3 regions of the Bradyrhizobium ganzhouense genome follow, and region 1 is predicted to be linked to each of the others. Evidence: predicted binding sites of a transcription regulator. Region 1 holds the regulator's gene; each other region holds the start of a gene.
The links. Region 1 encodes LexA, which represses DNA repair genes until DNA is damaged. Its sites were predicted from a motif close to TGTTCNNNNTGTGTTCNG; they were not measured.

Region 2: ACLFLU_RS39690 (DNA recombination protein RmuC) is a predicted target of LexA. The motif match lies at 1,400-1,417, and genes of this name have one in related genera.
Region 3: ACLFLU_RS12345 (DUF3072 domain-containing protein) is a predicted target of LexA. The motif match lies at 2,559-2,576, and genes of this name have one in related genera.

The regions. Positions count from the first base shown of each region.
Region 1 is NZ_CP181318.1:5,166,299-5,170,190, reverse strand. It holds gene ACLFLU_RS23705 (ComEC/Rec2 family competence protein) at 1-349, shown strand, start outside; gene ACLFLU_RS23700 (hypothetical protein) at 360-794, opposite strand; gene ACLFLU_RS23695 (hypothetical protein) at 988-1,191, opposite strand; gene lexA (transcriptional repressor LexA) at 1,369-2,070, opposite strand; gene glp (gephyrin-like molybdotransferase Glp) at 2,247-3,458, opposite strand.
Region 2 is NZ_CP181318.1:8,528,364-8,532,255, reverse strand. It holds gene ACLFLU_RS39690 (DNA recombination protein RmuC) at 166-1,368, opposite strand; gene def (peptide deformylase) at 1,540-2,064, shown strand; gene fmt (methionyl-tRNA formyltransferase) at 2,077-3,012, shown strand; gene truA (tRNA pseudouridine(38-40) synthase TruA) at 3,012-3,749, shown strand.
Region 3 is NZ_CP181318.1:2,691,399-2,695,290, reverse strand. It holds gene ACLFLU_RS12375 (sensor histidine kinase) at 1-998, shown strand, start outside; gene ACLFLU_RS12370 (hypothetical protein) at 995-1,246, opposite strand; gene ACLFLU_RS12365 (hypothetical protein) at 1,425-1,628, shown strand; gene ACLFLU_RS12360 (hypothetical protein) at 1,726-1,968, shown strand; gene ACLFLU_RS12355 (hypothetical protein) at 2,043-2,243, opposite strand; gene ACLFLU_RS12350 (hypothetical protein) at 2,279-2,497, opposite strand; gene ACLFLU_RS12345 (DUF3072 domain-containing protein) at 2,613-2,807, shown strand; gene ACLFLU_RS12340 (DUF6496 domain-containing protein) at 2,881-3,147, shown strand; gene ACLFLU_RS12335 (hypothetical protein) at 3,160-3,522, opposite strand; gene ACLFLU_RS12330 (Do family serine endopeptidase) at 3,808-3,892, opposite strand, start outside.

The sequences.
Region 1 (3,892 bases):
CGTGACGCCGCTTGCCGACGGCCGCATGGTTGCGCTGGCGCTGCGCATCGATGCGTTGAGTGACGATTGCGGCCGCGCGTCACTGGTGGTGACGGCAAGGCCCGCGCCGCCGGATTGTGGTGCGATGGTGGTCGATCGGCTACGTCTCGCGCGCCAGGGCGCGCTGGCACTGACGCGGCGTGGCGACGGCTTTGCGATTCAGGCGGTGAAGGCGAGGGGCGCAAACCGCCCCTGGTCGCCGGCGGCGGCCGGCGATGGAGATTTCGAACAGACCCTCATACCGCGGTCGGCAGCTCCGCGCGTCCGTGACGCAACACCGTCGGAGGCCGATCTTCAGGCGGAGGACTAAGATCGACAGCTTAGCCGATCGGCAGACGCGCAGGCGTCGAGCGGCTGTCGGCAATGATCTGCGGCTTTTGCTCGCGCTCGCCGAGCGGCTGGGTCACGGGCAGTTGCAGCACGGTTGCGCGCTGGCCTTCGACGAGCTGCGTCACCAGCACGTATTTGCCGTCGGGGAATTCGATCGCGTCGTGATGGCGGTCGGGAACGTGCGGATCGACCTTGCCGAACTTGCCGACGCGCGAGTTGACGGTGCGTGTCCAGATCCAGCGATTGTCGTAGCGGACGTTGTCGGCGAAGGCGAGCTCCGTTCCCGGCAGCAGGCAGACGGCGACGGACATATCGGCTTCGGAGGCGAAGCCGCGCGTCGAGGTGCCGCGGAATGTTGTCGTGACGATTGTCTCGCCGACTTCTGCGGGGCGCGTCGCGACAGCGTGCAGGCTGTAGTCACACATTGGGTGCTCCTCATTCAGGATAGAGCACCCGCGCCTCTTCTGAGGCGCAGGCCTCTATCAGAGTGGAAGCCTGTGATCATATGCTTTTTTGTGGGCAAATCTGCGGCTCGCCTCCGCAGAGCGCGATCACATTATCTTTTTCAGATGCGCAAGGAACAAAGGCTGCCCCCGTGCATTCGGTGAACGCTTTGGCTCAGCGGCCGGCAGGTGCCGACCAGCCCGAATATGGCCAGGCCGGTTGCGACGGCTGCTCGACGGCGTTGCGGGCATTGCGGAATTGCTCGCCGGTTGCCTGCGGTGCCTTGCGGGCATGGTGCTGCGGCTGTGCGGCGAAAGCTTGCGACGCGGATGCTACGATCAACGCCATCGCAACTGTGCTCAGAACGATCTTGCGCATGGTTGTCTCCTCGGTCTGTCAAAGGCCTGCGAAGCGATGCGCGCTTCGTTGCGGCGTGCCGAGGATGTAGCGCTGGAGAGGTGGCCGGATAATCTGTGCAAAACCAGAAAGACTATCCAGCCGGAGCGGACAATCGTCCGCTCCAATCGTTGATGGCGGTCGTCGACCGCGACGCGCTCAGTACTTCCGGTACAGCCCGATCAGCTTGCCCTGGATTTTGACCCGGTTGGGCGGCAGGATGCGGACTTCATAGGCCGCGTTCGCCGGCTCGAGCGCAATCGAGGCGCCGCGACGGCGGAAGCGCTTGAGTGTCGCTTCCTCGTCGTCGATCAGGGCGACCACGATGTCGCCGGTATCGGCGCTCTCGTTGCGCTGGATCAGCGCCATGTCGCCGTCGAGAATGCCGGCTTCGACCATGGAGTCGCCTCGCACTTCGAGCGCGTAATGCTCGCCTGAGCCGAGCATGTCGGGCGGGACGCTGATGGTGTGGCTACGGGTCTGCAGAGCCTCTATCGGCGTACCGGCCGCGATCCGGCCCATCACGGGCACCGCGACGGGACGCTCGCCCTCGTCGGCGGGCAGGCTCGACGTCGTGCGGACCTTGCCGAGATTGCCTTCGATGACGCTCGGCGTAAAGCCGCGGCGGCTGCCGGCGGCGGCCTGGAGCTCAGGCAGCTTGATCACCTCGATGGCGCGGGCGCGGTTGGGCAGGCGGCGGATGAAGCCGCGCTCCTCGAGCGCGGTGATCAGGCGGTGGATGCCTGATTTCGAGCGCAGATCGAGCGCGTCCTTCATCTCGTCGAAGGAGGGCGGCACGCCGCTTTCCTTCAGGCGCTCGCTGATGAACCGCAGGAGCTCGTATTGTTTGCGCGTTAACATCTCGACCAAAATCCCCCGGTTGACGTCGTTCGATTCCGAGACGCTGAATTCAGCAATAAGCCGCTGCACGCTCGAAACAAATCATGAACGGACACTATATGTTCGATACATGTTCCGCAACTGCTTAATTTAGCGTGAACGCGACAAAGTTCGCAGAACGGTTGCGAACGATGCGCTCAAGCGGGCAGTCGCAGCACCTCGCAAGCAGCGCCGGCGTCGGCCTTCGGAGCGAATGGTGCGCGCACGAGAAGTGCCTGTGCCGCAGCGAGATTTGCAAGCAGCGAGGAGTCCTGGTGATTGACGGGAAGGGCGATCAGCGTGCCGTCATCACGCACATCGAGGCGCGCACGCAGATAATCCTCGCGCTGGTCATTGGCGCCGACGTCGCGGCCGAGCACGGCGCGTTCGCGGCGGTGATGAACCATCGAACGGCCCGACAACGCGCGAATCAGCGGCACCATGAACAGGAAGCCGCAAACGTAGGATGACACGGGATTGCCGGGCAGGCCGATCACGCGCATCGCTCCGAGCTGCCCGTTCATCATCGGCTTGCCCGGTCGCATCGCGATCTTCCAGAACGCCATCGAGGTGCCTTCGTCCTTCAGCGCCTGCTGCACCAGATCGTGGTCGCCGACCGAGGCACCGCCGGTCGTGACCAGGATGTCGGCGCCGGATTCGCGCGCGCGGCGGATGCCGGCGGTGGTGGCGGCAAGCGTGTCGGCGGCAACGCCGAGGTCGATGGTGTCAGCACCCTCGCTGCGGGCGAGCGCATGCAGGGCGTAGCCGTTGGAATAGACGATCTGGCCATGGCCGGGCGTGGTGCCCGGCATCACAAGCTCGTCGCCGGTCGCGAGAATCGCGACCTTTGGACGGCGGCGGACGGCCAACTGCGGATGGTTCATGCCGGCGGCGAGCGCGAGATCGCGCTCGGTGAGCCGGGCGCCCTTGCGCAGGAGCACGTCCCCTTCAGAGAAGTCGATGCCGGCCGGGCGGATGTGCCGCCCGGTGACGGCGGCCTCCGTGATCGTGATGCGCTTGCCATCGGCGACGGTGTCCTCCTGGATCACGACCGCATCCGCGCCATCAGGAACGACGCCACCGGTGAAGATCCGTACGGCTTCGCCGGCGCCAACAGTTCCTGCGAACGGCCGGCCGGCAGCGACTTCGCCAATGACGTTGAGCTGCGCGTCAATCTTGGCCGCATCGGCCGCGCGGACGGCATAGCCATCCATCGCCGACATCGCCTGCGGCGGCTGCGTCCGCCGCGCCGCGACGTCGCGTGCGAGCACACGGTGAAAAGCCGAGTCGAGCGCGACCGATTCCTCGGGCAGCGGCTCCGCACCGGCGAGCACGGCAGCAAGCGCATCGGAAACCGGCATCAGGGCCACGGTGAAAACTCCAGCTACGCCCGTTCGGGCAAATCAGCGGCGAGAGTTCTAGCCGAGTGCAGGCGCAGAGGCAAAAACGGTGGTCGCACAGGTTGCTTTAACCTGCGTCATCCGCGCAGCGATGGAGTGGGAGCATCAAGTCCGCCGGGGATGATCCGGAAGGCGAGATAGACCAGCACGAGGATGACGAGAGTCACGGCCAGTGTCGGTCAGGTCCCCGGCTACCTGTCTGAACTGACATCGGGCGCTCGAGGGCCCTGATCCCTGTCGGGCATCGGATCGGCCTGGGCCTTCAGATCAGCCGCCTTGCTCATCAGCTTGGCTGAAAGCTCTGAGTCTGAGGTGGTCCTGGCGAATTTGACCAGCAGTGAGGCCTGCTTGGTGAGGTAGGTTTTGCCCAACACGATGATACGTCCGTTCGTAGAAGTCCCAAC
Region 2 (3,892 bases), 3.4 Mb from region 1:
TCTGGCGGCGCTGCCTCGTCTCCCTCGCCCCGTTCTTACGGGGAGAGGGCGGGGTGAGGGGCCTCTATCCGCAGATGAGATGGCCGTGAGACCTGTACCCCCTCACCCGAATTCGATCTGCGATCGAATTCGACCTCTCCCCGCAAGCGGGGCGAGATAAGGAACTCACTCCCCCGCCTGGAGCTTCCTCGGAAACAGCTCCGGCGCACCCGTCGTCACCAGCCGCGGGCCGTCCGTGGGTGTGTCGGTCTTGCTGAAATCGAGCTCCTCGATTCTCCCCGCGCGCTTTTCGATCTTGTCGGCGGAGATCAGGATCTGGTGGACGTCCTCGTTCGCGTCCGCAAAGTGCTTCTGCAATTTCAGCACGCGGTCGCGCAGGCGGCCGAGATCGTCGCCGAGCTTGATCACCTCGGTCTGGATCTGGTCGGCGGCATCGCGCATGCGCGCGTCCTTCATGATCTGCTGCATCACCTGGATCGCGAGCATCAGCAGCGAGGGCGACACCAGCACGACCTTGGCGCGATAGGCCTTCTGGATCACGTCGTCGAAACCGTCATGGATCTCGGCGTAGACCGATTCCGACGGCACGAACATCAGCGCCATCTCCTGGGTCTCGCCGGTGACGAGGTATTTTTCGGCGATGTCGCTGACATGCTTCATCACGTCGCCGCGCAGCCGCTGCGTGGCGGCGCGCTTTTCCTCGTCGGACCGCGCATCGTGCAGCGCGGTCATCGCTTCCAGCGGGAATTTCGCATCGATGCAGAGCGGGCGCTGGTCGGGCAGGAACACCACGCAATCCGGCCGCTTGCCGGTCGAGAGCGTGAACTGGAATTCGTAAGCGCCCTTCGGCAAGCCGTCCTGGACGATCGCCTCCATCCGCGCCTGGCCGAAGGCGCCGCGCGACTGCTTGTTGGCGAGCACGTCGCGCAAGGTCGTCACCTGCGTGGTGAGGTCGGTGAGGTTCTTGTGCGCGTTGTCGATGATGCCGAGCCGCTCGTGCAGCGCGCGCAGGCTCTCCATGGTGTTGCGGGTCGAGTGCTCCATGGACTGGCCGACCCGATGGGTCACCGAATCCAGCCGCTCGTTGACCGCGCGCGCCATCTCGGCCTGACGGCCGGCCAGCGCCTGGGTCATGGCGTCGGCCCGGCCGGCGGCCTCGCTCTGGGCGTGCAGCACCTGGCTGAGGCGCTCCTCCAGCTCGTCGGCGCGGATGGCGTGTGCCATGGCGAGTTCCGCGCCGCGCCGCCCGGATCGCGCGATCACGACGGTAATCAGCACGAGGAGGATGAGGACCAGGGCGCCGAAGCCGATCAGCGCATCGATCGTGCGCACCGGCCAGTCGCCCAGCATGAAAATGATCTCGTTCATGCCCGTCCTTCTACCCGATTCGCCGGGGCATACGAACGAATAGCGAACATTTATGGTTAATCGATCCCTAATCCTTATGGTTAACGAAACCTGAAGTTTTATGGTTAGCGGACCGTTAACGCGTTCCCGGCCGCATTGACCGCTTGTCGCGCGCAGCTTAAATCGCCCGCCATGGCCCTCAGAGAAATCATCATCCTGCCCGACAAGCAGCTGCGTCTGGTCTCCAAGCCGATCGAGAAGGTCACGCCGGAGATCCGCAAGCTTGCCGACGACATGTTCGAGACCATGTACGACGCGCCCGGCATTGGCCTGGCGGCGATCCAGATCGCGCAGCCGCTGCGGCTGATCACCATGGACCTCGCCAAGCCCGGCCAGGACGGCGAAACCAAGCCGGAGCCGCGCGTCTTCATCAATCCCGAGATCATCGCGTCTTCCGAGGATCTGTCGGTCTATGAGGAAGGCTGCCTGTCGATCCCCGAATATTACGAGGAGGTCGAGCGGCCGGCGAAGGTGCGCGTGCGCTTTACTGATCTGGACGGCAAGGTGCACGAGGAGGACGCCGAAGGCCTCTACGCCACCTGCATCCAGCATGAGATCGACCATCTCAACGGCGTGCTGTTCGTCGACTATCTCTCGAAGCTCAAGCGCGACCGCGTGATCAAGAAATTCGAGAAAGCCGCCAAGCGCGCGGAGTAAGGTTCTCCGTCGATGCCCCTCCGCCTGATCTTCATGGGCACGCCCGATTTCTCCGTGCCGACGCTGCTCGAGCTCGTCGCGCACGGCCACGAGATCGTGGCTGTCTACACCCGCGCGCAGAAGCCGGGCGGGCGGCGCGGTCTGCAATTGCAGCCAACGCCGGTCGAGGAGGCCGCGCGAAAACTCGGCGTGCCCGTGCTGACGCCGAAGACGCTGAAGACGCAGGAAGCGCTCGACGAGTTCAGCGCGTTTGGTGCCGATGCCGCCGTCGTCGTCGCCTACGGCATGATCCTGCCGCAGGCGATCCTCGATGCGCCAAAGCTCGGCTGTTACAATCTACATGCTTCGCTGCTGCCGCGCTGGCGCGGTGCCGCGCCGATCAATCGCGCGATCATGGCCGGCGATGCCGAGAGCGGCGTGATGGTGATGAAGATGGATGTCGGTCTCGACACCGGCGACGTCGCCATGGCCGAGCGCCTTTCGATCACCGACACCATGACCGCGGTCGATCTGCACGATCGCCTGTCCCGGCTTGGTGCCGATCTGATGGTGCGCGCCATGGCCGCGCTCGACCGCGGCGGCCTTCAGCTCAAGAAGCAGAGCGAGGACGGCGTCACCTACGCCGCCAAGATCGACAAGGCCGAGGCGCGGATCGACTGGAGCAAGCCCGCGCACGCGGTGCTGCGTCACGTGCACGGCCTGTCGCCGTTTCCCGGCGCCTGGGCCGAACTCGCCGGCGCCAGCGAAAATGCGCGCGTAAAAATTCTGCGCTGCGAGCTCGCCAAAGGCTCCGGTGCGCCGGGCGAGGTGCTGGATGGCCAGCTCACCATCGCCTGCGGCGAGGGCGCGATCCGCATCCTCGAGCTGCAACGCGAGGGCAAGGCCCGGATGCAGGCCACCGACTTCCTGCGCGGCGTGAAGGTCGAGCCGTCGATGCGGCTCGCCTGATGCCCCGCTACAAGCTCACCATCGAATATGACGGCGCGCCGTTCTTCGGCTGGCAGATTCAGGACACGCTGCCGTCGGTGCAGGGCGCGTTGGAAGCGGCGGTGAAGGCAATGACCGGCGCGGACGTGCGGGTGCATGGCGCGGGCCGCACTGATGCCGGCGTGCACGCGCGCGGCCAGGTCGCGCATGTCGATATCGAGAAGTCATTTCCGCCGGGTCGCTTTCGCGATGGATTGAACGCGCATCTGCGCCCGCATCCGGTTGCGGTGCTCGAAGCCGACATCGTGCCTGATAGTTTCGAGGCGCGCTTCTCGGCCGTCAAGCGCCACTACCGCTACCGTGTCGTCAACACCCGCGCCAATCTCGCGCTCGACATCGGCCATGCCTGGCGCGTGCCGCGACGGCTCGATGCCGACGCAATGCATGCCGCGGCACAGCGCCTGCTCGGCAAGCACGATTTCACGACCTTTCGCGATACCGAGTGCCAGGCCAAATCGCCGGAGAAGACGCTCGACCAGCTCGACGTGCTGCGCGACGGCCGCGAGATCACCATCGTCACCTCGGCGCGCTCGTTCCTGCACAGCCAGGTGCGCTCAATGGTGGGGTCGCTGGTCTGGGTCGGCGAAGGCCGCTGGACCGCGGATGATCTCTCTGCAGCGCTAGAAGCTCGCAATCGTGCGGCCTGCGGCATCGTCGCGCCGCCGGAGGGGCTGTATCTGGTGAAGGTGGATTATTGATTCTTTCTTCGCCTCTCCCCGCTTGCGGGGAGAGGCCGCGTCGCATCGAAGATGCGAGGCGGGTGAGGGGGACTCTCCACGAGTCCGCTCCTTGATCGCGGAGGCAGCCCCTCACCCCAACCCTCTCCCCGTAAGAACGGGGC
Region 3 (3,892 bases), 2.5 Mb from region 1:
GCTTGGCAATCGCCGCCGGCAAGATGGGATCCTGGGACTGGGATTGGGTCAATGGCGACTGGATGTGGGACGAAGGCCAGTACCGCATTTTTGGCGTGACGCCGGAGACCTTCAACGTCACCTCGGCCAATATCCAGGCGCTGCTGCACCCGGATGACATCGACCGGTTCGGCCAGGCGATTGCCGCGTTCAATACCGGTGCGCACGCCTATGAAGGAGAGTTTCGCGTCTGCCGACCCGGTGGCGATGTGCGCTGGTGCGTCGGCACAGCGGCCGCAACGGTGGATCCGGGCGGTCGCGTGGTGCGGGTGAGCGGCGTCACCGTCGATATCACCGAACGCAAGCGCGCCGAGGAACGGCAGAACCTGCTGGCACGCGAAGTCGATCACCGCGCCAAGAATGCGCTGGCGCTGGCACAGTCGATCGTGCGCCTTACCCGCGCCGACGGGGTCAAGGCTTACGTCAATGCCGTCGAGGGACGCATCAATGCGCTCGCGCGCGTGCACACCATCCTGTCGCTGTCGAGCTGGCAGGGCGCCGAGCTCTCCAAGCTGATCGAGGAAGAGCTTGCGCCCTACTCGCTCGGCGGACAGATCAAGCTTGCGGGTCCCGAGGTGCAATTGCTGCCGGCGACCGCCCAGACGCTGGCGCTGGCGCTGCACGAGCTCTTCACCAATTCGGCCAAGTATGGCGCGCTCTCGACCCGCTCGGGGCGGCTCGCGATCGGCTGGCAGGCCGAGAACGATCTCCTCATCTTGACCTGGGAGGAGACCGGAGGGCCGTTGGTCAGGACGCCGAAGTCGCGTGGTTTCGGCACAAGAAGCCTGCTGGCCAGTGTCGAGTCCCAGCTCGGCGGACAGGCGCTGTTCGATTGGCGTTCAGAGGGCCTGCTGTGCCGTCTCGATGTGCCGTTGACGCGCAAGAGCGCGGCAACATCGGCGGCGCAGGACAAGTTAGGGGCCAGCACTTCTCCCGAACTTCAGCGCGCGTCGGGTTAGCGCGACGCAGCGACCTTCAGCCGTAACATCGGCCGCGGTTCATCGGCGACACGCCCTTCGAGCCAAGCTTCCGTTTTCGCAAGATCGCGCAACGCCGTTGCATAGCGGCGGGCGGCGCTGCGCTCTGCACCCCGCGGCAGCTTGCGCGCCTTGCGCAAAATGTCGGCCGCTGCGTTGCGGTAGGCCAGCGAGCGATAGAGAAAGACCACCTTACCCATAGCGAATGTTCCCGTGTTGATGCCGTTCATCCTCGCAAGATCGGCATGAACGTCGGATGAAGCGGCTCATGACAATTCCTTTATGCGCGATGGAACCCGCGACTACGACGCGCGTTGGCATGCCAGATCGATCGGCAGTTCCATGCGCGCAAAAAAGTCGCCAAATAGGTCGCCAAGTCTGATCTCTCCCACCGGCATCATCAAACTGATGACGCATGCGACGATGGGCGCGGCACTCGGTCTGGCCTTCACGCTCGCACTGATCCTGGCCAATCCTGCGGTCGCAGAATTGCTAAACCACGGCGGCCGTGCGGCAGCCTTCGTCTTTGTCGGCACGATGGTGACGACGTTTGCCATCGGTGCCGCGCTGACGGGCGTCGTGTTCATCCTCAACGAGGACAAGGAATCTTGAAGCGCGCGTGAAGCGCAATGCCATGTATTTTTCGGAACTCCCGCGGCGAATGGCGGTTGGCTGCCTGCGTCAAATTCAACTCAGGGAGTTCCCGCGCATGAACACGACCAAGCTCGCTCTCGCCGTGATGTTAGCGATCGGCCTCGCCGCCGCACCCATTGCCGCGCAGGCCAAGTCGCACAAGGCCAAGCATGATTCATCGACCTCGTCCTCGCAAACGACAGGCGCCAACACGAAGTCCAAGGGCAGCGACGCTTCCGGTCAGAACAGCTCTGGCACCGGCTCCGACCAGGGCGGCGCCATGACGAACAACAAGAGCGCCCCGAGCAACACCAAGTAAGCTCGGGAGTAAGCTCGACAGAGCTGAGGCCCCGCGAAAGCGGGGCCTTTTGCTTGGGTGCCCTGAACATCCTCTCAAGGCCACATGGTCGGCGCGCGGATCAGAGCATCCCTGCCCGCCCGCCTCAAATCGTCGACCGAACATTGCCCCGATCGAACACGATCACTCAGTCGTGCGGCAATTCGTTCGCGCATCGCCATTTCGGACGGCGCAAGGTCGGCACAGACTTCATCGAGGACCGCCCGCAGCAGGGCGGCCATTTCGGCATCCGGCATCGACAAGCTCCGGCATGTCGCTTTGCGCGACCGCTTTAGCTGCGTCGGATGTCAGTGATGTTAAGGCGGCTCTTCAGCGGACCAAGACGTACCCGGTCGCGGATGTCGGGCAAAACCCCGCCACCGCCAGCGGCCTTCCATTCGCCGATCAGCAGATTGATTTTCCGGCGCAGGCCCATCTGCGCCTGGGCCCGTTCGGTGCAGTCACGATCGCGATTAACGAGATCGCGTACGGTCGCCTCGACATCGGCCATCTCCAGCCTCAAGGCGCTGATTTTGCGTCGAATTTCATTAATTCTGTTGTCCATGGCTTGTTAGAACAAAATAAGAACATATAGTCAAGCCACGAATTCGGAATGGAGAGCGGACATGCAGGTTCAGGGTAAATACGACGCCAAGGCTTTTCTCATGGAGCAGATGACCCGGGCGCAGGGGCTGCGGCTGAAGCGGCTGAGCGAAGAGGCCTACCAGCCCGCGCAATACGATCGCGGTCTGTCCTCTACCGAAGCCGCGCGCCGCATCCAGGTGCTTGAAGCGGAGATCGAACTCGCGAACTCCTTCTGAGGCGCGCGGCCAGTGGCCTTGGAACGCTGCGTCAACACTCCTGTTCTCTTCCGAGGCCAAAGGGAGAGAGTTGATGGCACGCAAGGCAAAGAAGCGCCGCTACTCACGCAGCGCTGCCAGTGATGTCGAGCGCGAGATGCGGCGTTACAAGAAGGGGACTGCAAAGAGCGGGCCCGGCGGTCGCGGCGGACGCGTGAAGAGCCGCAAGCAGGCGATCGCAATCGGCTTGTCGGAAGCGCGCGCGAAGGGCAAGAAGGTGCCGAAGAAGGCGTCGAAGCGGAAGACGTCCAAGAAGAAAAGCGCGAAGAAGAGCTCGAAGCGCAAATCCGCGAAGCGGTGACGCCGACCGGCGTCAGGTCATGCTACCCGGCATGAAGCAGCGGATCGAAACACCGAACGCCGTCTTGACCGGCCAGACCATGGTGCGGCCGGCGCGGTTCGGCTCGGTGATCACGGCTTCGTCGGGGACCTCGACCCACTCCCCATCAAGACGGACCCGGTAGTGCCCATTGTGCGAGTCCCAGTCAGGATCGGCCACGGCAACACCGTCGGCATCCGAACAGCACGGACCGAGATGGCTGCGCAAGCTGTCGAACCAGGGCTTTAGCGGAGAATCGGTGAAGCGGCCGTCATCGCGCCCCAAGGCACTTCCGGTCGACAGCACGAGCGGCGCCGCGAGCAGCGCAAGTCTCAGCGAGAGCTTCAATCGATCCATGTCGGCACCGATCAAATGCGAACCACCGGCCGGTTCCACAAAGCAGCCGGACGTTCGAAGTTCCACTCCTGCAATTTGCCTCGGCGCCGTCATTGCCGCCAGAGCACAATACGCGATTCCAAAGTCTGACGAGCGAACGCGGCTTTTTCGGACGAACCCGTCATCATTGCTGCCGTTAACGAGAATGTTATCGGCGGCCTGTGGGTATCTCGACAGGCGCGCACGAAAAAGGCGGCCCGCAGGCCGCCTTTTGAATTTGCCGTCGAGGCCATGAGAGGAAATAGATCAGGCGAGCGGCACCGCCACGAAACGGGTCGCCTCCGCGCTCTTCACCTGCAGCAGCACGCTGTTCTTGCCGGACGATTTGGCC